DNA from 2 places in the Thalassospira sp. MIT121401 genome. Region 2 is predicted to be linked to the other one. Evidence: riboswitches for the same ligand, from Rfam matches in the RefSeq annotation. Region 2 holds a riboswitch; the other holds the start of a gene.
What was found. Region 2 has a riboswitch for glycine ahead of SIB88_RS19930 (L-serine ammonia-lyase). Riboswitches for the same ligand answer to the same signal wherever they lie in the genome.
Positions count from the first base shown of each region.

Region 1: another riboswitch for glycine. It lies ahead of gcvT (glycine cleavage system aminomethyltransferase GcvT); the one in region 2 lies ahead of SIB88_RS19930 (L-serine ammonia-lyase).

Region 1 covers NZ_CP138926.1:1,006,342-1,018,627, reverse strand. Annotated here, with positions in the region: gene SIB88_RS04525 (YqgE/AlgH family protein) at 1-454, opposite strand, end outside; gene SIB88_RS04520 (protein-disulfide reductase DsbD family protein) at 804-3,017, shown strand; gene SIB88_RS04515 (peroxiredoxin) at 3,186-3,665, shown strand; gene SIB88_RS04510 (hypothetical protein) at 3,767-4,171, opposite strand; gene SIB88_RS04505 (protein phosphatase CheZ) at 4,381-5,301, opposite strand; gene gcvPB (aminomethyl-transferring glycine dehydrogenase subunit GcvPB) at 5,504-7,000, opposite strand; gene gcvPA (aminomethyl-transferring glycine dehydrogenase subunit GcvPA) at 6,997-8,352, opposite strand; gene gcvH (glycine cleavage system protein GcvH) at 8,355-8,726, opposite strand; gene gcvT (glycine cleavage system aminomethyltransferase GcvT) at 8,796-9,908, opposite strand; glycine riboswitch at 9,968-10,077, opposite strand; glycine riboswitch at 10,081-10,181, opposite strand; gene SIB88_RS04480 (hypothetical protein) at 10,272-10,826, opposite strand; gene ispH (4-hydroxy-3-methylbut-2-enyl diphosphate reductase) at 11,085-12,032, shown strand; gene SIB88_RS04470 (homoserine kinase) at 12,080-12,286, shown strand, end outside.
Region 2 covers NZ_CP138926.1:4,343,712-4,355,997, reverse strand. Annotated here, with positions in the region: gene SIB88_RS19945 (S41 family peptidase) at 1-85, opposite strand, end outside; gene SIB88_RS19940 (murein hydrolase activator EnvC family protein) at 82-1,443, opposite strand; gene gpmI (2,3-bisphosphoglycerate-independent phosphoglycerate mutase) at 1,421-3,013, opposite strand; glycine riboswitch at 3,286-3,380, shown strand; gene SIB88_RS19930 (L-serine ammonia-lyase) at 3,581-5,023, shown strand; gene SIB88_RS19925 (dihydrofolate reductase family protein) at 5,188-5,727, shown strand; gene fabG (3-oxoacyl-ACP reductase FabG) at 5,796-6,575, opposite strand; gene SIB88_RS19915 (phosphotransferase enzyme family protein) at 7,065-8,063, shown strand; gene SIB88_RS19910 (aspartate aminotransferase family protein) at 8,063-9,397, shown strand; gene SIB88_RS19905 (DeoR/GlpR family DNA-binding transcription regulator) at 9,439-10,203, opposite strand; gene SIB88_RS19900 (methyl-accepting chemotaxis protein) at 10,261-12,096, opposite strand.

The DNA.
Region 1 (12,286 bases), 1.3 Mb from region 2:
ATCCGTTGGCAAGGATTTCGCTTTCAAGTTGGCCACTGCGCCAACCGGCATATCCAAGTGCGAGAATGCGGCTTTTGGGGCCCTCGCCCAAGGCAATCTGTTCAAGGATATCAACCGTTGCCGTCACCGAAACGCCCGGATCGACATGCAAGGTTGCCTCGTTCGAGAAATCGGTGGAATGCAGGACAAAGCCCCGGCTGCTTTCAACCGGCCCGCCAAAATGGACCTGAATGTCTTCGATGGTGGGCGCGGGCCGGGCAATGCCAAGCTGCTCAAGAAGTTCGGGGAATGTGATGCTGTCAATCACACGGTTGATGACAAGCCCCATCGCCCCGTCCTGGTTGTGTGCGCAGATATAGACAACACTTTGCGAAAAACGCGGATCACGCATGCCGGGCATCGCCACCAGCAGCTTCCCACCAAGATATTCGCCTGTATCGATACGCTCAGCCATCTCGTAACTCTTTCTGTCCTGTTTCATCAAGCCTAGCGCGATTGGTGTTCCATTACCATCAAGAACCCCGGAAAGGGCCACATAATATGCATATCAAAAGCCCTTTCCACCTATTGAAGATGTAGGAACGCAAAGGCCGGATCGCCAACTTTTTCGCGAAACTTTGATCGCCCAAAGCCCGCAAATTCGGGCAATGACCGATCATGAATGATAAACCGGTCACATAGTCGTGGCTTGATTTGATCGCCACAGAGGATTACGCCTTCAAGTCAAAGATATCTGCCCATATTGCGCCACATCGACGGTGCAATCTCGGGATACCGAATATCGGCAATTCAAGGACCAAGACGTGCTGCGCCACCTGATCATTCGTTTTACAGTTCTTTTTGCGGTGACGGTCCTGACCGTCAGTTCGTTTGGCACCGCCAATGCGGCACAGGATATGACCACCGCCTGGACCGACGAGGATTTTGCATCGGTTCGCCTGATCAGTGCCCAAACCCGCACAAACGGATCAGACACATTGCGTCTGGGGCTGGAATTCGAATTGCAGCCGGACTGGAAAATCTATTGGCGCAGTGCCGGCGATGCCGGGTTCCCGCCGCAACTTGACTGGACCGGATCGGAAAATATTGGCGATGCCACCATCCTGTGGCCGGCCCCTCACCGATTTTCGATCTTCGGGCTGGAAACGTTCGGCTACAAAAACCAGATCATTCTGCCGATTGATGTTGCCATTCCCAACCCGGACCAGCCGGTATCCGTCCGGCTGAATGTGGATTATCTGGTTTGCAGTGACATCTGCATCCCGGCAAGTGCGAACTTCAATCTCGACATTCCGGCGACCGCAGCCGATAGCAGCGCGTCCGTTGCCAGCAATCAGGCCCATCAGATCGAAAAGTTCGTTTCGCGCGTACCGTTGCGGGGTACGGATCTTCCGATCTCGGTCAACAGCATTACAGCGCAAAGCGGATCTGAACAGCCGGTTTTGCGTCTTGGTATTTCGGGCCTTTCCGATGCCGACGTCAGGGTTGATGACATCCTGATTGAAAGCGATCTGCGCGCCGGGTTCGGGACGCCAGCAGCGGTTTCGCAGCCAGCAGGATCATCATCGGGCCTGTCATATTTCGAACTACCTGTCTTCGGGCTTGCGGACGGGCAGCCCCTTGATCAGGCCGCCCTGACCGTCACCGTGATTGCCGGGCCGCTGTCTATTGAACAACCCGTCACGGTTGGAACCGTCAAATCCTTGACCGCATCGCCCCAGATAGCCGCATCATCGGCGGACACCACCAGTATCTGGCTGATCGCGATATTTGCCCTTTTGGGTGGGCTTATTTTGAATGTGATGCCCTGTGTGTTGCCGGTTCTGTCGATCAAGGTCATGTCCGTGATCAATATGCGGGCCGAGGATACCAAGCATGTCCGGTCGGGATTCCTGGCCAGTGCAGCTGGGATCATTACATCTTTCTGGCTGATTGCCGCCGCCCTGGTCGCGATCAAGCTGGCGGGGGGATCCATCGGCTGGGGCATTCAGTTCCAGCAGCCACTGTTCCTGACCGTGATGACAATCATCCTTGCGGTGTTTGCCCTGAATATGTGGGGACTGTTTGAGATTTCCGGTCCCAGCGAACTTGGCAACGTGGCAAATGATGCCATTACCGACCAGCAAAGCCGTGGCCGCCATCTGAGCAGCCACTTCCTGACCGGCATGTTTGCCACCTTGCTGGCAACACCGTGTTCGGCACCATTTCTTGGAACGGCAATCGGCTTTGCGCTGGCTGGCAGCCTGTTTGACATTTTTCTGATTTTCACCCTGCTGGGTGTCGGTCTTGCCTTGCCCTATCTTGCCATTGCGATCCGGCCCGGTGTTGCACGCCTTCTGCCCAAACCCGGACGCTGGATGAATGTGGTCAAGATTGTTCTGGGTCTGGCGCTGATCGGAACAGCCATCTGGCTTCTGGGTATTCTTTCTGTCCAGATCGGGTTTGGCGGCGCCATTGCGGTCGGTGGCGGACTTGTTGCTGGCAGTCTGTTTGTATGGGCACGTTCGCGCACAGAAAAATTGCGTCCGCGCTTTGCCTTTACGGCACTTTCAGTGACCGGATTTCTGGTCGCGCTGTTTGCCCCGGGATTTGCCAAACCGCCGCAACAGGCAACCATGGCCCGCAGCAATGGTCAGCTTGAATGGCAGGCATTTGCCCCTGACACCATTCCGGCATTGATTGCAAATGGCAAAACGGTTCTGGTCGATGTTACTGCCGAATGGTGCGTGACCTGTCAGGTCAACAAGAAGCTGGTGCTTGAAACATCCGAAGTTGCCCGGGCACTTGGTGCAGACAATGTGGTGTTGATGCAGGCTGACTGGACCCGCCCGGATCAGGAAATCGCGGATTATCTGGCCTCCTATGGCCGGTTTGGCATTCCGTTCAATGCGGTATTTGGTCCGGATGCAACGGATGGCATTCTTCTTTCCGAGTTGCTAAGCGTTGATGCCGTCCTGGATGCGCTGCAAAAGGCAGGGGCCGGTGACGGGGCCAAGATCGCAAATGGCGGTGCGTAATCACATTTGTTTGCGACCATGCATGAACGCCATCATGCATCGGCCTAAATCAAAGTTCCTAAAAACTCTGTTCGATGGCATTGAATGTCCTGCGAATTTGGTGTTTGATTCAGGTCCAAGAGTTCCACCGCGCAGTCAACGGGATTGCGCCATCAAACGGAGATACCCATGACCATCACAGTCGGCAACGAGATCCCGGACGTTACCCTGTTCCGCGCGACCAGTGACGGCCCCGAAGCTGTCAATTCCAAGGAATTCTTCGCAGGCCGCAAAGTGGTCCTGTTTGCAGTGCCGGGCGCCTATACCCCGACCTGTTCTGCAAAACATCTGCCGGGCTTTGTCGCCAAGGCTGACGAGATCAAGGCAAAGGGTGTTGATGAAATCGCCTGCCTGGCGTCGAACGATGCCTTTGTACTTCAGGCATGGTCGGTAAGCGAAAAGGCCGACAACATCACCATGCTGTCGGACGGTGATCTGTCATTTGTTGATGCCACCGGCCTTGAACTTGATCTTACCGGTCGTGGCCTTGGCAAACGCGCCAACCGCTTTGCCATGATCGTCGATAACGGCAAAGTCACCCATCTTGCTGTTGAAGAACCCGGTGTGTTCGAAGTTTCCAGCGCAGAAGCGGTTCTTGAGAAACTCTGATCCGATCCGGTCGATCTGATCACCAAAACAGAGAAAGCTCCGCAGATACCTGCGGAGCTTTTCTTTTTCATGCAATATGACAGACGATCATGCCCGCGCGACTAGCGCGGCAAAAGAACCGGGATCGGATCTTCGCTTTCGTCGTAATCACATTCAAAGGTCGGATTGGTGTGTTTTGCAATGAAATGCACAACGCCCTCGCGGAAGTTGCCCTTGATCGGCGACCAGCTCATGAAGACGCCACCACGGCCGTCATATTCACGAATGTCCGGATCGCGCATCAGTTCGGCAAAACTGTGCCCCAAATCCTCTGTTGCGCCGGCAACCAGCCATGATGGCTTCAGACCGCCATGCCACAACAGATAAACCCCGCCGACACCATCCAGACCGAGCTCCTTGATGTCGTCGATCATGAACAGGCGGTAATATTCTCCGCGCGGGCTCTTTCGCCATTTGATATCCTGAGCCTTAGGCTGGCGAATAGCACCAAGAGACCAAAATCCCATAGCAACCTCCAAGCACGCCAAAACGCGTGCAACCGTGTGTTACACGCATCCCAACAACGCTTCTTATTCTTATAGGTGTAAACCTATCCCAACATATGTAAACGATTAGTTGACGTCAGATCCTTAGTCACGGCCGTCAACCTTCTTCTTCGGAAGGATCGTGTACGTCTGTTACCGCAAATATAGGAATAAAAACAAGAAATTCATCCCTAATCGAACAATTTGTCGATGTCGTCCTGACTGATGCCTTCGCCCTCAAGTTGCGGACCATTCAACAAATCGGCATCTTCGACCGGATTGTCCTTTTCAGAACTTTCAGGAACCGGAAGGTCTGCAAATGCATCCTCGCCCCAGATCAGGATCATGTTGTGGACGCGTTCTTCGACGAATTCGAGTGTGCGCACAACCTTGTTGATGCGCTGTCCGGTGATGTCCTGGAAGTTACAGGATTCAAAGATTTTGGTAACGATAAAGGCAATCTGTTCAACGTGATCGGCCACGAATTCGCTTGGTGCGGAATTCTTCAGCGTCATCGCCAGATCATCAATCTGTTCGGCAGATTCCAGAATGGTGTGGGTTGCCATTTCGGTATCTTTGACAATGGCATCAAGTTCGGATGCTGCACTGATCAGACGGTCATCAGACGCCTTTGGATGGCGTAGCGACGCGATCTGGATCTTGGCCTTGTGAATATGTTCGTTCATTTCTGCGATCTGGGTCCGGATCAGTTCCAGATCATCGCGGTCGGGCTCGGAAGCGCCGGGACGGTTGCTGTGGGTGAAGTTGCTTGAAACCGGATCGGGAAGTTCGTCAACCGGCGCATCATTTGAGGCCACCGGTGCTGCGGCAACCGCATCTTCATTGATTGTTCCGCCCGACGCCACTGCTTCACGCAGTTGCGATACTTCCCCACGCAGCGCGCGGATTTCATCGAGAACAGCCTGTGTCAGTTCAGACGGTTCCGCAGCCGGCTTTGGCGATGGCAGGGATGCCGACATTGCGTCGCCTGCACCCATTCCGCTTTCAAGCGTCGGATCGAAAAAGGAATCCGACCAATCTTCAACGACCCCACCTGTTCGCTCTTTTAACCGACGTTCTGCAGTAAACACCTTCTGAACACGACGCGACATGATCGACTTCAAACCTCCAGAACGGGCAAGGCCCATTCACCAAATCCCCAAACGCACCGTTTGACGGTGTCGTTCATTACCTTTCGAACAAGTATAAGGGTGCAGATTGCAACAAGTCCAATGTGTTTCAAGTACAAGTCCTTGAAAAAGAACACCCCGGCGATTGGCCGGGGTGTTTTCAAGCAGGTAGTAGCGTTGTGTATCAAGCCGTTTCCGGTTGCCAGCGCAAAACAGGCTTACGCGCAGCCGCCGTTTCATCAAGACGGCGACGCGGGGTCAGATACGGCGCATTCTTGAAGAATTCGGCATCACCCGACTCGGCTTTTGCCACCAGTGACAACACCGCATCACAGAACTGATCGATCGATTCCTTGGTTTCGGTTTCGGTCGGTTCAATCAGCAATGCCCCATGGACAACCAGCGGGAAATACATGGTCATCGGGTGGAACCCCTCGTCGATGATCGCCTTGGCCAGATCCAGTGTCGAAACACCGGTATCCTTAAGGAAGCTGTCATCAAACAGGGCTTCGTGCATGCAATAGCCGGGGAAAGCCACGCTGAGCTTTTCCTTGAGACGTGCGAGCAGATAGTTGGCATTCAGAACCGCATCACCTGATGCCTGACGCAGACCATCTGCACCGTGACTCTTCATATAGGTCAAAGCACGGATGAACATGCCCATCTGACCATGGAAACCCTTCAGACGGCCAAACGGCTTCATGCCGTCATTTTCGTCTGCGGTTTCAACCAGATGGAAGCCGTTTTCATTGCGCACGACATAGGGGATCGGCGCATAGGGTGCCAATGCCTCGGAGAACACAACCGGCCCGGAACCCGGTCCACCGCCGCCATGCGGGGTCGAGAAGGTCTTGTGCAGGTTGATATGCATCGCATCAATGCCAAGATCGGCCGGGCGAACACGACCGACAATGGCGTTGAAGTTCGCACCATCGCAATAGAAATAACCGCCTGCTGCATGCACCAGATCGGCAATCTTGCGAACGTCACGTTCAAACAGACCGCAGGTATTCGGGTTGGTCAGCATGATGCCAGCCACATCGTCACCAAGCTTGGCTTCGAATGCGGCCAAGTCAACACGGCCATCTTCGGTTGCCGGGATCGAGTCCACAGTAAAGCCACAGGCAGCAGCCGTTGCCGGATTGGTTCCGTGTGCGGATTCCGGCACCAGAACACGACGACGGTTTTCACCGCGCGCATCAAGGGCGGCACGGATTGCCATCATGCCACACAGTTCACCCTGTGCACCGGCAGCCGGTGACATGGAAACCGCCGGCATGCCGGTCAGAACCAGCAACCAGTGCGCACAGGTGTCGATCAGTTCCAGGGCACCCTGAACGGTGCTTTCGGGCTGCATCGGATGAAGGTCGGAAAGACCGGGCAAACGCGCGACTTTTTCGTTCAGACGCGGGTTATGCTTCATGGTGCAGGATCCCAGCGGGAAGAAGCCGGAATCAATACCGAAGTTTTTCTGCGACAGGCGGGTAAAGTGACGCACTACCTGCGGCTCGGACAGGCCCGGAAGGCCGACATTGCTGTCACGGTCAAGACCGCCAAGACGCGACTTGGTTCCTTTGGGTTCCGGAAGATCAACACCGGTACGGCCCGGCTGACCCTGTTCAAAGATCAGCTTTTCTTCCAGAACAAGTCCACGGTTGCCGGTATGGGTTGCGAACGTCATGCCAGCACCTCCTTCAATGCGCCCGCAAGGGCTGCGATATCTTCGTCGGTATTGGTTTCGGTAACCGCAACCAGAAGGTAGTTATCAAGATCCGAACGGTTCGGATAAAGACGCGACAGCGGAACACCGCCCAGAACGCCTTTGGCAACCAGTGCTTCGACCACCTCGGCCGCCGGCTTGGTCAGCTTGACGGTGAATTCGTTAAAGAAGCTGTCATTGACCACCGATGCGCCCGGAACCGCGTCAATCGCGTCTGCCGCCTTGCAGGCATTTTCATGGTTCAACGTTGCCAGACGGCGATAACCGTCTTCGCCAAGCAGGCTCATATGCACCGTGAATGCCAGCGAGCACAGGCCGGAGTTGGTGCAGATGTTCGAGGTCGCCTTTTCACGACGGATATGCTGTTCACGGGTCGAAAGGGTCAGGACAAAGCCACGCTTGCCGTCCTGATCAACCGTTTCACCACAAAGACGACCCGGCATCTGACGGACCAGTTTCTGGGTGGTGGCGAACAGACCGACATACGGCCCGCCATAGTTCAGGGCATTGCCGATCGACTGACCTTCGCCGCAAACGATATCTGCGCCAAAGCTGCCCGGTGATTTGATCGCACCGAATGCAACTGCTTCGGTAAAGACAACAACCAGAAGCGCGCCCTTGGCATGGCAAAGATCGGCAAGACGGGTGTGGTCCTGAATGCGGCCAAAAACGTCCGGATACTGAACAACCACACAGGCGGTCTGATCATCGATCAGTTCGCCAAGTTCTTCGACGGTTGCCTGCTGTTCCGGGTTGCCATCACGTCCGGCAACTTCGGTATCGCTATACTGGCAATAGGTTTCGGTAACTTCGCGGTAATGCGGGTGCAGACCACCCGACAAAACGGCCTTTTTGCGACGGGTTGCACGGCAGGCCATCAGAACGGCTTCGGCACAGGACGTTGCGCCATCCCACATCGATGCGTTTGCCACATCCATGCCGGTGATCGATGCCACCTGGGTCTGGAATTCGAACAGATACTGCAACGTACCCTGTGCGATTTCCGGCTGATAGGGCGTATAGGCCGTCAGGAATTCACCACGCTGAATGACATAGTCAACCGTCGCAGGAACATGGTGGCGATACGCACCGGCACCCAGGAAACTTGGCGCACTTGAAGTACCGATATTTTTAGCCGCCAGTGCCTGCATGTCGCGTTCGACCTGCATTTCACCGAGATGATGCGGCAGGTCAACCGGCGCATCAAGCAACGCGCCTTCGGGCACGTCACTGTAAAGTTCATCAACCGATGACGCCCCGATGGTTTCAAGCATCGCGGCGCGATCAGCACGTGTCAGGGGAAGATAACGCATACTTACAGACCTTCGACGAAGTCTTTATAGGCTGCTTCATCCATCAGCTCATCAAGCTGGGACTCATCAGTCAGCGACATTTTAAAGAACCAGCCATCGGTTTCCGGTGCTTCGTTCACCAGTGCCGGGTTGGCATCAAGTTCTTCGTTGATTTCAACAACTTCACCATCAAGCGGGGCATAAACATCGCTTGCGGCCTTGACCGATTCAACAACGGCTGCATCACCGTCCTTGGTCAGTTTCTTGCCGATTTCAGGAAGCTCGACATACACGATATCGCCCAGCGACTGCTGCGCGTAATCGGTGATGCCGACGGTTGCGATACCGTCTTCGAGCTCGATCCATTCATGTTCCTGCGAGAATTTCTTAGCCATGATCTTTGTCCCTGTTGATCGGTTGTCTGCGAGGCGGCACACGCCGCACATTCTCAAGATTTGCAGCAATCAGCCGCGGAAATAGCGATGCGGTGCGAACGGGAGTTCAACCACCTCTGCCGGACGGGCCTTGCCGCGCACCATAAGATCGACCTTGGTGCCCGGTTCGGAAAATTCAATTGCGACATAGCCCATTGCAATCGGGCCATCGACGGTCGGGCCAAAACCACCTGATGTGATTTCGCCGATCTCTTCGCCGTCGCTGTTCAAAATCTGGGTATGTTCGCGTGCAGGCGCCTTGCCTTCGGGCTTGATGCCAACACGTTTGCGATCCGCACCGTTTGCCAGCTGATCAAGAATGACATCCGCGCCCTTGAAACCGCCTTCTTCGCGGCGGCGCTTGTTGATGATCCAGTTCAGATCGGCCTCAACCGGCGTCGTGGTGGTGTCAATGTCATTGCCATAAAGGCAAAGCCCTGCTTCCAGACGCAGGGAGTCACGGGCACCAAGACCAATTGCCTCGACTTCTTCCTCGGCCAGCAATTTGCGCGCAAGTTCTTCAGCGCGATCATTGGGCACGGAAATTTCATAGCCGTCTTCGCCGGTATAGCCCGAACGCGTGACAAAGCAGGCAATGCCGGCAATATCAATTTCGGCAAAGCTCATGAATTTCAGATCGGCAACAGCCGGGGCAAAGCGCGCCAGAACATTGGCGGCCTCTGGCCCCTGAAGCGCCATCAGCGCACGGTCATCGATTTCTTCAAGGGAAACGCCGTCACCAAGGTTGGCACGCATGTGAACAATATCGTCATCCTTGCACGCCGCATTGATCACAAGAAACAGGCTGTCACCGGCATTGGTGATCATCAGATCGTCAAGGATCGTGCCATCGTCCTGGGTGAAGGTCGAATAACGGGTGCGCCCCGGTTTCAGGATCGCGATATCGCCAGGCACCAGTTTTTCAAGTTCGGCGACGCGGTTTTCACCGGTCAGACGAACCTGTCCCATGTGGGACACATCAAAAAGTCCGGCCTTGGCACGCGTATGAAGATGTTCGCCCTTAACTCCCAACGGGTATTGAACCGGCATGTCATATCCGGCGAATGGCACCATTTTGGCGCCAAGTTCCACATGGAGGTCATAAAGGGCGGTTTTAAGCAGTTCTGGCTGATGATCGGCCATCAAGGTCTCCCGGACAGTCGTTGCGAAACATAGCCGACCAATGGCCAACCACATTCCCCCTCTGTCTTGGAGCCTGAAAGAATCACAGCCGACTTGTCGCGACGGTCTGCTTACATCTTCGGCGAGGCGGTCACCGGCAATTCAAATTGATGCCGCCTGCTTTCCAGAGTCCCATCTCCCCGCGGTCCGTTTGCCTGAGAGTTTCCGGGGTGGTTGCTCCTTCGGCGTCCGCGCAATCCGTTATGGACCGTGGCACTCTCCCACGGGGATCACTTGGGTATGCGTCCTTATACGTATTTCGTTCCCGGTCGACCAGCCCCAAAATTCGGGCAATCACCCGGGCAGGTTTTCAACCCGCCGCTGTCAGTTTGTACCGAAACGACGATTATAGTCGAGCTGATCAGCACTTAGCTGGAATCCGAGATAAATCTCGTAGTCGGGACCGGCCCAGACATCATCTAGCGGAACAGACAGGGTGACCTGCTCGTCACGGTAACGCGCCATATTAAGATTGTCCGCAAACGGCATTGTCACATCAAACACCGATTTCTGAACAAACTTTCCATCGGGGTCACGAAGGGCGACGAAATATTTGAATGATGCCGAACGCCCCTGTGCCGCCGGGCCCAGCTCGGCGGTAATGATCGGGCTGATGATGACATCAAGCGTCTTGTCATCAAGGTCATAGCCACAGTCACCAAGATAGCCGGTGAATTCTGCCTCGACGATCACATCGGTCAGATCCTTGCCACTGCCAGCGAACTGAACAAGCTTTGCCGTATCCTTTGGCAGATAGGCTGCCGGGCAGGTCGGAACAGGCTGCTCTTCAAACGGGTTACTGCTGCATGCTGCAAGCAATCCCCCAACCGAGACCATCCCCAATGCACAAACGCGCCGCAGTCCGTTACCGATCGTCATCCAAGCCTCTATCAAACCATCTGTTTTCTGACATATGCATGATCTGCACTGTCGTGGCGCAGTCTATTCTTTCGCCGTAAGCCGCACAACCCGCTTCGACGATTGCCACGAAATGAAAACACAAAATCGGGTGCAATTGTTCCCGGGGCGATCGGTGCTCAGTCATTGCGCCACAAGGTCAGGCAGGTTATGTAACGAGAACGTTTGAATAAGTGTAGCGGGCTTGTCCCGGCACAATTTGGAAACCGGACCCGTATCATGCCTGACAAAGCCAGTCTTCGGATCGTTCTTGCCAACCCGCGCGGCTTCTGCGCCGGGGTAGATCGTGCGATTGAGATCGTGGAAAAGGCGCTCGAAAAATATGGTGCGCCGGTTTATGTCCGTCACGAAATCGTCCATAACAAATTTGTCGTCGATCGCCTTCGTGATATGGGCGCTGTTTTTGTTGATGAACTGGATGCGGTTCCCGATGGTGTGCCGGTCATCTTTTCGGCCCACGGGGTCCCGAAATCCGTCCCCGAGGCCGCCGAAACCCGCAAGCTTGAATATCTTGATGCGACCTGCCCGCTGGTATCAAAGGTCCATCGCGGTGCGGAACGTCATTTTGCCGATGGCAAACATATTCTTTTGATCGGCCATGCCGGGCACCCGGAAGTCATCGGTACGATGGGCCAGCTTCCGGTCGGCAGCATGACCTTGATCGAAACCGAAGAAGATGCCGAAAATCTTGAAGTCGAAAATCCCGAGAACCTTGCTTTCGTGACCCAGACGACCTTGTCACTTGATGACACGGCCAAGATCATCGAGATTCTTCAGCGCCGCTTCCCGGCGATTTCGGTCCCGAAAAAGGAAGACATCTGCTATGCGACGACCAACCGTCAGCATGCTGTCAAACTGATTGCCGAAAAGGCCGATGCGATCCTGGTTCTCGGCGCACCGAATTCGTCAAACTCCAACCGGCTGGTTGAAGTCGCCAAGCGCGAAGGATGCACGCGTTCGGTTCTGGTCGAACGGGCGCATGACATTGACTGGAACAAGCTTGACGGTATCAGCACCCTTGGCATTACGGCCGGTGCCTCTGCCCCGGAAATTCTGGTCGAGGAAGTTATTGATGCCTGCCGTGAACGTTATGACGTCACGGTCGAAACCATTACCTTGACCGACGAGAACGTGACATTCAAATTGCCACGTCAGCTTGCCAGCTAAGATATTATAGCTGCTTACTTTTCAAGTTCAGGACCACGTTAAATCCAATGGCCGTCTATACCGACGTTTCAGACGAAGACATCGCCCGTTTTGTCGCCGAATATGACATCGGTGATGTTGTCTCGTTCAAAGGCATCGCAGAAGGTGTCGAAAACACCAACTTCCTGCTTCAGACGACCGAGGCGCCATTCATCCTGACCCTGTATGAGAAGCGCGTTAATCCGGACGACCTGCCGTTTTATCTGGGCCTGATG
Region 2 (12,286 bases):
TTGAAGATTGCGCCAGACTTGGGGACGCAAGGCCGAAAGTCATGCCGGTCGCGAGTGCGAGTACTGCCAATCGAGAGGTTTTCATCCACTTACCTTGCCGTTTTTCGAGGCCAGCCACGGAAGCGGATTGATCGCTTCTCCGTCCTGGCGCATCTCCAGATAGAGTTTAGGCGCTGTTTCACCCATAATACCAACAGGTTCGCCCGCCAACAGATATTGTCCTACCACACTGTCGAGCCGATCAAAACCGGCGATAAGACTATGGTATCCTTCGCCGTGTTCGATAATCAAGAGTCGGCCGTACCCGCGGAAGGGGCCAGCAAAGACAACTTTGCCATCAAAGGGCGAGACAACCTGCGCATTTGCGCGGGTACTGATCTCAATTCCTTTGGATCTTGTGACGGTCAATCCGTCCGGACCACGCGATTTTTCCCCAAACAGTGTGACGACTTTGCCACTGGCAGGCATGCGCAAATGCCCATGTGCCAGGGTGATCGAACTGCCAACCGCGAATTCTTCGTCGCTTGTGCCATCCTGTTTCGGGGTGGCTGCGGCCGGTTCTTCCTTGCGGGCTGGCGGTTCGGGGGGCGTATTGCGGGCAATCGTGGTTGCGCCCAGCGTATCGGCATCGGGTTCGGTCCTGGTGGCGACATCAATTTCCGGGCGTGATCGCGGTGCGGGCAGACCTTCGGCCCGTTTGCGCAAGGTGCTCAGCAACTCGCCAAGTGATTTGGCCTCGTCAGCCAGCGCATTTACGGCCTTGGCGGCTTCGTGGGCTTCGGCCTCGGTTTCGGTGCGCAAGCGGCGCTTTTCACTCAGCAATGCGGCAAGCGATGTACGTTCCTGTTGCAGCGCACGGGTGGCTTCGGCGACGTCCGCGCGTTGGGTGCGGATATCTTCGCGCAAACGTGCAATTTCATCGAGTTCCTTACGCAGGTCGCGGGCATGCTGTTCAACGCCGGGCAGGGCAGCCTTGAGCAATACTGCCGAACGCAAGGTATCCTGCGGCGATGTCGGAAGGGCAATGACCGCTTCGGGCGGGGTGGTCGAAAGACGCTGCAAGGCCATCAGGATGCGGGCATATTGACCGGCCTTGTCCTCAAGGCTTGTGGCCGCGACCTTTTCACGGGTTTCAAGCGATTGCAGCTGATCTTCTAGTTCGGTCAGGGTTGTCTCCAGACGCTGGGTACGGCGGGCAACAGAAATGGCTTCGGATTGCAGGGCCTGTTCCTCGGTCCAGAGTTCCCGCGATTTGCGTGACAGGAATTCTTCCTGTTTTTGCTGTTCGGACAGCTGGCTTTCAAGCTGATCAAGTTTCTTGTCAACTTTTTGGAGCGACTGGGCAAAAGAAGGCGCTGCCCCGCCTGCCAGACACAGCGCAAGCGCGGTCACGGCAGGCAGGGCGATCTCATAAGCTGACTTAGCTCGCAAGAAGCGCATCATTCTGTTTCAGGCCCTTAAGCAACGGTTTGCCAGTCATCTCGGCTGGCTGTGGCACGCCAAGGAGTTGCAGCAAAGTCGGTGCAACATCGGCAAGGCGCCCATTCTCCAATGTTACCCCTTCCGGACCGTTAACAAGAATGGTCGGTACCAGATTAAGGGTATGTGCAGTATGGGGTTCACCGGTTTCCGGATCGACCATGACCTCGCAATTGCCGTGATCGGCGGTGACAAAGGCAACGCCGCCAACCGACTTGATCGCATCAATCACCTTGCCAAGGCAGGTATCAACGGCCTCGGCCGCTTTCATTGCAGCCGACAGAATGCCGCTATGCCCGACCATGTCGGGGTTGGCGAAATTCAGGATGATCGCGTCATATTTTTCCGACTTGATGGCATCGACCAGTTTTTCGGTGACTTCGGGTGCGGACATTTCCGGCTGAAGGTCATAGGTCGCGACTTTGGGGGATGCGACCAGAATGCGGTCTTCGCCTTCGAAAACCTGTTCTTCGCCGCCGTTAAAGAAGAACGACACATGTGGATATTTTTCGGTTTCGGCAATACGAAGCTGCTTCAGCCCGGCCTTGGAAACCACTTCGCCAAAGATGTTGGGAAGGGTTTGCGGCGGATAGATCGCATCCATGTATTTGGCGTGTTCGGACGAATATTCGACCATGCCGGCCTGCACGGCAAATTTCGGCGCGGTGCCGCGATCAAACCCGTCAAACTCCGGCGCACACAGGGCGGCAAGGATTTCACGCGCACGGTCGGCACGGAAATTGGTCATCAGAATGCCGTCGCCATCCTTGATCCCGTCAAAATCACCAATCACGGTTGGCAGGACAAACTCGTCGGTGGTGTCATTCGCATAGGCATTGGCAATTGCGGCCTCCGCACTTTCGGCAGTGCGGCCATCGGCATAGTTTTTGCCCTGAACCATGGTGAAATAGGCCTGGCTGACGCGTTCCCAACGGTTGTCACGGTCCATGGCGTAATAACGCCCGGTCACGGTGACAATCTCGACATTGGCATCGCCGATCAGGGCGCGGAATTTCTCAAGGAATTTGGCAGCACTTTTCGGGGCGGTATCACGACCATCAAGATAGGCGTGAATTTTGACCGGCACACCGGCGCCCGCAATGATTTTGGCGAGGGCGGCCATATGGGCCTGATGGGAATGAACGCCACCTTCGGACAGAAGACCGGCAATGTGGCAGACACCCTTGCTGTCTTTGAGGGTCGATATGATCTTTTTGACGGCGTCGGTATCGGCGATGCTTCCGGTTTTGACGGCTTCGTCAATTTTGGGCAGTTCCTGCATGACGACACGACCGGCACCGAGGTTCATGTGACCGACTTCCGAATTGCCCATCTGACCTTCGGGCAGGCCGACATCCAGACCGCAAGCCTTGAGGAATCCGGTCGGATAATTGGCATAAAGCGCATCCCAGACAGGCGTATTGGCCAAGGCAACGGCGTTGTCCTTGGTTTCTTCGCGATACCCCCAGCCATCCAGAATACACAGCACCACAGGGCGCGGGCGCTTTACGGAATTCGATACAGTCACGTTCATAAACCCCACTGATAGAGATAAAGGCTGAATTACCCGTAAATATGGTGACTTACCGGGTAATTCGCCATCAATCCTGTTGCGCGGGCAGGGTGGGTCAACCGTTACTCACAACAGGCAAATGCGTAATTTCGGCAATTTAGCACGAATGTGGTCGCGAAACAGTACCCCGACCTGGAATTTTTTGCAGGTGCAAAGCTGCTTTTTGACAGGGGTATCAGACACAGATAATCTGCCCCCAACGGTGATCCTCAGAGGCGGCAGAAATGGCGTCTCGCACCACGACGGGAGAGCCCGGTTACCCGCATAACCGGCGCCGAAGGAGCAATAGCCCCATAAAACTCTCAGGCAGATGGACCGTCGCGGATAGAGGCTCTGGAGAGAGAATTCGGCACGCATACAGATCAAACATGTATGACAACCGGCTTCCACCGAAGGATGAAAACCTGTGGGTTGATGTTGTTTTCGACCCATGGGCGCACAATCTCAGGTCAAGGGACAGAGGGGGCAAGACACCGGTTCGTAAACGGCGCGATTTTCGCGCGTTCAAGAGCCGTGAAGGAGGCCCTTATGACCACCAATCCCGCCACCGGTCCCCGTTCGGGATCGCAGGACGGTTCTGTGCAAGACGTAAACCTTTCTGTTGTTGATCTTTATACCATCGGGATCGGACCATCGAGTTCGCATACCGTCGGACCAATGCGCGCCGGATACAGGTTTTGTCTTGAACTTGATGCCCGCAATCTTTTGACCAAGGCGGGCAGTGTTGTGGTCGATCTTTACGGATCGCTTGCCCTGACCGGCAAGGGACACGCCACCGATACGGCCGTAATCATGGGGCTTTCGGGCCATCGGCCGCGCAGTGTGGACCCCGATGATGTCGCGCCAACCGTGCAGGCCATCGACAGCAGCGCGCAATTGCAGCTTTATGGCAAGCATCCGGTTGATTTCAATCGTGAAACCAATCTGGTGTTTCACTTTACCGAAACCCTGCCACAGCATCCCAATGGCATGCGGATCACCGCATTTGACCGCGATGGCGTGAAAATTCATGAACAGGAATATTTCTCGGTCGGTGGCGGGTTCATCGTGTCTGGCGATGATCGCGGGGCGGAATATTCCGGCGATAACATCACGCTGCCCCATCCGTTTTCATCGGCCGATGAATTGATGGCCATTTGCAAACGCGAAGGTGCATCGATTGCCGAAATCATGATGGCCAATGAACAAAGCTGGCGCAGCCCGGACGAAACATACGAATTTGTCGATCGTGTTCATCGGGCAATGATGGATTGCATTGATCGCGGATGCAAAACCGATGGCATTTTGCCCGGCGGGTTGAATGTCAAACGCCGGGCATCAAAGCTTTATCATGAATTGACCGAAAAACCCGAAGCGGGCCTTCGCGACCCGCTGACCGTGATTGACTGGGTCAATCTTTATGCCCTTGCCGTGAACGAGGAAAATGCCGCCGGCGGACGTGTTGTGACCGCACCGACCAATGGTGCGGCTGGCGTCATTCCGGCCGTGCTTCGGTATTACGAACGGTTCGGGTCGAATGTCAGTCAGACCAAAATTCGCGAATTTCTTCTGACCGCGGCAGCAATTGGGTCGATCTATAAAAAACGCGCATCCATCTCGGCGGCCGAAGTCGGTTGTCAGGGCGAGGTCGGTGTTGCCTGTTCAATGGCCGCAGGCGCGCTTTGTGCGGTTCTGGGCGGCACGCCCGAACAGGTTGAAAATGCCGCCGAAATCGGGATGGAGCATAATCTTGGCCTGACATGCGATCCGATTGGCGGTCTGGTGCAGGTACCATGCATCGAACGCAACACCATGGGCGCGGTCAAGGCAATCAATGCCGCGCGTCTGGCAATGCGTGGCGACGGGCAGCATACCGTGTCGCTGGATCGTGTGATTGAAACCATGCGCCAGACGGGACTCGACATGCAAAGCAAGTACAAGGAAACCAGTCAGGGTGGCCTTGCCGTCAATGTCAACGTGGTTGAATGTTGATGTTACAACATTGATAAAACGCGATTTAAATCAACGTCTTGGGTGTTATAGTCATTTCACTTCCGGTTGGTGAAATGTGTTTCTTGCGACCTTTGGTTGGGGATCTGTTATGATCTGCGCGAGCAAACAAGGGGCAAAGACCCCACCAAAGGTTGGACCTAGACATGAGCAAAAAGCTGTTCCGCATATACATCGCGGTCAGTCTGGATGGCTTCATAGCGCGCACCAATGGTGCGGTGGATTGGCTGGATGAATATGATCCGGCCGAATTCGGCTTTGATGATTTTCTGGACTCCGTAGGCACGCTGATCATTGGCAGAAACACCTTTGATCAGGTGATGGAATTTGGCGATTGGCCCTATGAGGCCCGTCGCACCATCGTTCTGACATCACGCGATCTTCCGCAAGACCGCCCGGCCAATACCGAGGCCTATGGCGGCAGCATCATCGAACTTGTCGATCAGCTTCGCGACAGCCGCAATGGCGATGGCGACATCTGGGTTGTTGGCGGCGGAAGTGTGGTCACACAGTTCCTGTTTGGCGGCTTTGCCGATCAGCTGGATATCTTTACGATCCCGGAGGTTCTGGGGGACGGCATATCATTGTTCGGGCGTGACGCCGGTGGCATCAAACCACGGTTGCTGGCATCAGAACGCTATAATTCCGGCGTGGTGCGCAGCCAGTATGGATTGCATGATATCTGAACCGAAAATGAAAACGCGCTGACATTGGTCAGCGCGTTTTTGACTTCTGGCTGGGCACAGGCAGGCGATTAAATCTCGCCCAAGGCATCAAGCGATTCCGGAAGGATTTGGCCGCCGTCAACGATGATGGATTGCCCGGTGATATAGGCCGCTTCGTCCGAGGCAAAGAACAGGGCCGCATTGGCGATGTCTTCGACGCTGCCCAGACGTTTGAGCGGGATTGAACTGGCCATTGAGTCCAGATAGTCCTGACCAAGGTCGGCAAGGCCTTCGGTCATGATATTGCCGGGCATGACGGCATTGATCGTCGTGTTATAGCGCGACAGTTCCATTGCCGCGGTGCGGATAAAGCCAAGTTGTCCGGCCTTGGACGCGCCATAATGCGACCAGCCGGGATAACCGGTTACGGGGCCTGTGATCGATGAGGTAATCACAACCCGTCCCTTGCCCGCTTTTTCGAAATAGGGGATGCAGGCCTTAACGCACAGAAAGCTGCTTTTAAGGTTGGTGGCCATGACCTGGTCCCAGTCATCTGCCGTCATATCGATCATTTTGACTTGCGGGAAAATTCCGGCATTGGCGCACAGGATATCAATGCCGCCAAACGTCTTGGCGGTATATTCCGCCATCCCGGCGACCTGATCCCAGTTCGACACATCACACAAAACCATATCGGCCGTCCCGCCAGAACCCGTAATTTCGCCAACTGCGATGGCCGCATCCTTTTCTGTGCGGGCCGCAATCATGACTTTGGCCCCCTGTTTGGCAAAGACGTTGGCGATGCCCTTGCCGATCCCTTTGGAGCCCCCCGTGACGATGACAGTTTTTCCCGAAATTGAAGTCAGCATGGTGGATCCTTTCGTGAAGGTGCCAATGTCCGATACCCCGACGGGGATGGTGTGGCGCTACCCTGATTGTGCGTTGCGAAGTGTTTTCTTGATGATTGGGCGATTTTTTCCGTGATGCAACAAAAAATGTTGCAAGTTACACATTTTAAGGCGCACTATTCACCGAACACAGTTTCGGACGGCTTATCAGAAAGCCCGCCAGTTAAAGCCCGCCAGTTAAAGCCCGCCAGTTAAAGCCCGTCAGTTCGAGGAGAACCTGCTGCCATGGCCGGTAAGGACGACCAAAGGCCAGGGGCCGGCAAAGTCAGGGCGGCGACATGAAGGGGCATGCCGGGACATGGCGGAACGCAACGATGCGGCGGACGCGGGTGATGTCAGTGATGCCGGTGGTCGCGCCGTGGCTGGATGACGGTAGGTTAAAGATTGTTGGATCGGGTACAGGCCAACAGGTGAGCCGGGGACCGGAACAGCACAAAAGGGGAGGCTGCATTGGGCGGAATATATGATGACGAACTGATTGGCCGCCTGCGTGACGGTGCGATTTCGGTTCTGCCGGGGTGGGGCATGGGCGGGGATGCCGATGTCAGGCTTTTGACCGTGTCAGAGAATGCGACGTTTTTGGCGACAGACCCGAAAACGGGCGCACGGCTGATTTTGCGGGTTCATCGCCCCGGATATCACACACGGTCTGAAATCGAGTCTGAGCTGGCCTGGATCAATGCCCTTCGCGCTGCCGAGGTGGTCGATACACCCAAGCCGCGCATGCGCAGTGACGGATCACTGGTTGCCGAGTTTGATCAGGACGGGGTTGGTCGCCATGTTGTTGCTTTTGATTTCATGCAAGGCGATGAACCATCTGCGGATGATGCGCTGGTGGACGGTTTTTTCAAGCTGGGCGCGATCAGTGCGCGCCTGCACGGGCATGCGCGGCAATGGGCACGGTCGGTCAATTTTGTGCGCAAAAGCTGGACCTTTGACACGACCCTTGGCGCGACCCCGCATTGGGGGGACTGGCGTGCCGCACCGGGTCTTGATGGGGCCGGTCTGGCGGTGCTGACGCGCGTTTGCCAGCATCTGGATCAGAAGCTTATGACGTTTGGCATGGGCAATGACCGGTTTGGTCTGATCCATGCCGATCTGCGGCTGGCCAATCTTCTGGTCGATGGGGACCGGCTTGGCGTTATTGATTTTGATGACTGCGGGTTTGGCTGGTTTGGTTATGACTTTGCCGCGGCCATCAGCTTTATCGAACTGGACCCGATTGTTCCGGCCCTTAAGGAAGCCTGGATAGAGGGATATCGCACGATTGCGCCGTTTTCCGATGCCGATTGTGCGATGCTCGACAGTTTTGTGATGCTTAGACGGTTGTTGCTGACGGCCTGGATTGCCAGCCATCCCGAAACGCCGACCGCCCGGGAAATGGGAACCGGTTTTACCGACGGCACCATTGCCATGGCGCAAAGCTATCTTGTAGCAGAGGGGGCGTAATGACCAAGGCGCGCCCCATTCTGGATATGAATGCCTTTGACAATCATGGCCCGGAAAAAAAAGACAGCCCCCAAAGCGATCTTTTGGGGCGCCGGTTGCGCAATGTCGGGGCGGCCTCCGTACTGTTTTATCGCGACCCGATCGAAATGGTGTCGGCATCGGGATGCTGGATGACAGCGGCCGATGGCACCAACTATCTGGACTTTTATAACAATGTGCCTTCGGTCGGGCATTGCCATCCCAAAGTGGTCAGTGCCATGGCCAATCAGGCCGCCCGGCTGAATATCAACAGTCGTTATTTGCATCAGACAGTTGAAGCCTATCTTGATCGCCTTAAGGCGACATTTCCCGACCATCTGGAAAACATCGTCCTGACCTGTAGCGGTAGCGAGGCCAATGACCTTGCCATCCGGATTGCGCAACGTGCGGCCAAGGCGCGTGGCATCATCGTGACGGAAAGTGCCTATCACGGGAATACGGCGGCTGTGACCGAGATATCGCCATCGGCAATCAAGCGTGGTGGTTTGCCCGATCATGTGATCGCCATCGCGCCACCGGGCAAGCATGCCTATGGCGACAATATTGCCGCCGGGTTTGCAGATGCGGTGCATTCGGCTGCGATCACCCTGAAGGAGCGCGGGCACGGGGTGGCGGCCCTGATTGTCGACAGCATCTTTTCAAGTGACGGGGTCTTTTCCAATCCCAAGGGGTTCTTGCGACTGGCTGTCGCGGTTATTCACCGTGCAGGCGGTGTGTTCATCGCCGATGAGGTCCAGCCCGGATTTGCCCGGACCGGGGACGCGTTTTGGGGATTTGAACGTCATGACGTCGCCCCTGATATCGTCAGTATGGGCAAACCGATGGGCAATGGTTTTCCGATGGCCGGGATCGCGGTAAGGCCCGAAATGCTGGCCGCATTTTGCGAGGATGTCGGCTATTTCAATACCTTTGCCGCAAGCCCGGTTGCCGCGGCCACGGGGCTTGCGGTGCTTGATGTCATCCGTGATGAAAATCTTCAGAACAATGCCGCGGTTTGCGGGGCCTATTTGCGCGAAGGGTTGCAGCATCTGGCCGAACTGGATGGCCGGATCAGTGATATACGCGGGGCGGGGCTGTTTTTGGGGGTGGATCTGTCAGAAGACGGTGACCCGACCCGACCAAGCGGTCAACTGGTGGCCGATGTCATCAATGCCATGCGCCGTCACCGTGTTCTGATCGGAGCGGCGGGAAAATACGGGCAAACCTTGAAAATTCGCCCGCCCCTGTGCCTGAAACGATCAGAAGTCGATTTCTTTATCGAGGCGCTTGGAAAATCCCTGCGTGCTTGTGGTTAGTCGGTTGGGGTGATCGGCCCTCAGCAATCAGCACTTGGCAGTCAGCCGGCCTTGATCAGGCAACCGGTATCGTGGATGGTCTCGCCAAGGGATCCGGGCGGTGTCTGATCACTGATCAGGATATCGACATTTCCCCAGTCGCAATAGCGCGCCGGGAAGGCCTGATTGAATTTGGTATGATCGGCAACGATCATGGACCGTGTCGCCCGTTCCATCATGACGGCATAGACTTCGGATGCTTCGATCAGGGCGTCGCTTGCACCATCTTCATCAAGGCCGCTGGCGCCAAGGATCGCCCATTCCACCCGATAATTTTCAAGAAACCGGATGGTTTGCGCACCATGCATCGCGCCTTCCTGGGCGTGATAAAGGCCCGGTGCCATAATGACCCGGATGGTCGGGTTGATGGCAAGAACCGTTGCCACGCCGAATGAATGGGTGATGACCGTCAGGTCATTCATGGTTACGGCCAACCGTTTGGCTACATGGACCGTGGTCGCACCCGATCCGATCATGATATGGCGGGTCCCGGCCAATACAGGCATGGCGTGGCGGGCAATCAGTTCACGTTCGGCGATATGAAGTTTGTGGCGTTCATTAAGTCCCGGTTCGCTTGACTGGCGACGCACCGCCCCGCCATAGGTGCGGTTGATCAATCCCTGTTGGGTCAGTTCGTCAAAGTCGCGCCGGATGGTTTCTGTCGACACGGAAAGACGGTCTGCCAGATCAATGATCCGCAGGGACGGTTCATGGTCAAGTTCACGCAGAATGCGTTGTTGTCGCAGGGATTTTTTGTTTGTTGCCATGGCGCGATGATAGTGCCGATACCGTCATCGCGCCAGCGTGTTGTATGGGGACCCGCCTTATTTCGCCGGGTCGATGTTGAATTTCCGACAATGGGCCTGATAGCTGTTGGCAAGTTCGTCGGCTCCGATCAGATTGCCGGCTTCGTCCTTGTAAGTCAGGTGATGATTTATGGCCTCACCCTGCCACAGCTTTTCAATCGCGGCCCGTTCCGGGGTGGTGCGGAACCGGGCAATGAAATCATTGATCGCGCATAACAGCGTATAGGAAGCCGGGTCGGCCGCGACGGCCGCGACATAGAAAAACGGATGGGGCAGGATCGGCTTGGGCAGGACTTCAAGCCGCCCGTGCCACGGGCTTTGCGGGTTGCTTGATGCCCAGTGAAAGACCGGATGGTCGCCGGCAAAGGCATCAATCGCACCGGTGGCAACCGCATCATGAACCCGCGAAATATCGCCATAGGCAATCATGTTCGACAGTTTGGCAATGCCGCCGGGCTTGTTTTCATTATCGGCCCAGCGCAATCCGACATCTTCAAGAACCGCAAGTGCGGCCGGGTCATTGACCGTTCCAAGAACCTTGCCTTCGAGATCGGCGATCGTATTGATCGATGTGTTTTCCGGTCGCCGGATCAGAGAAAAGTTCAGATAGGTGTAGGTATCTGAAAACGCGACACCCTTGTAAAAGTCGCTCGGTGGCAATGCACACCACACAACATCGGCGGGCGGTTGCCCGGCCTTTTTGCCGGCAAACAGCAATTCGGTCAGCAAATCCCAGGGATGTTCGACAAATTCGCAGGCAACACCGATCGATTTGGCAAAGGCGTGGGCATAGTCGATATCAATGCCGTGAAGCGGGCCACTCTTTTGGGGGCGGAATGATGCGCCGACCAGTGCCGGATCAATCGCGATCCGGATTTTGCCGCGTGACTTGATATCTGCCAGCCGGTCATAGGCCGGGTCATCATGGATATGATTGCTGCGCAAAAACTGCGAAAGCTTGGCGCTGATCGCGGTTTCATCGGTGGTGCAGGCCGACAGGTTGCCAATTTCGCCGGTGGCCCAGGAAACCTTGCTGCGGGTGCGTGCCGATGATTCCTTGCTGGCATCAAGCAGTTCAAAAACAACCTGATTATGGCCGCTGATATGGTCAAGGCGGCCCGACATCGCCGCAAAACGATCCTTAAGCCCGCCAAGGGCTTCTTCGATTTCGCTGCCAAGACTGTCAAGGTCGCTTCCGATATTTGCCATGCTTTCGCGCAAGGACCGGGTTACGTCAGACAGGTCAATCAGATCGACCGCCTCGTTGGTGCGCTGCATGGTGCTTTGGGCCAGATTGCCGACTTCCTTTGCGACGACGGCGAAACCGCGCCCGTGTTCGCCTGCGCGCGCCGCCTCGATCGTGGCATTGAGCGCCAGAAGCTTGATGCCCTTGCCGATATCTTCGATTGCACTCAGCACCTTGGTTGCACCTTCGGCCTTGGTTTCAAGGTCCTGGCTGATCTTTTCAAGATCGCTTCGAATGGCATCGGTCTTGGATGAAACGGTGGTGCGGGTGGCATCCTGAACCGTGCTGGCGGTCGCGGTACTTTCGTCAATTTCGCGTTTGGTCTGATCAAGGCCGGTACGAAGGTTATTGGACCGGACATCAATTTCGCGCATCAGGCTGTCCTGGCTTTCGCCCGCCGTATTGGCGAATGTCAAAAGATGTTCGATATAATCCAGTGCCGAAGATATCCCGCGCATCAGCGGGGCCAGATCATTTGAACTTGCCGCGGATTTTTCTTCGGTTTCTGCATCCTTTGCCAGGTCGGATGCATCATGTTGCTGGAGTGTCGAAACGTGATCATCTTGCGTGATGCTGTCATCACGCGGTGCCAGAATGGTCTCTTCCATACTTCAAGCCTCACCACTACCCGTTGAATTGGGAATAATTATTTCTTTTAGGGAAACACTACCGTCGGGCGAGTTATGTTGCAAGGCAGCATATTATGAATTTGCGAAACAGGATCTGTGACGGTGGTGATCTGTTTTAGGGTTTTTGCGGGTTGATCACGGCATCGTCCGGACTGAACGCCCGACGATG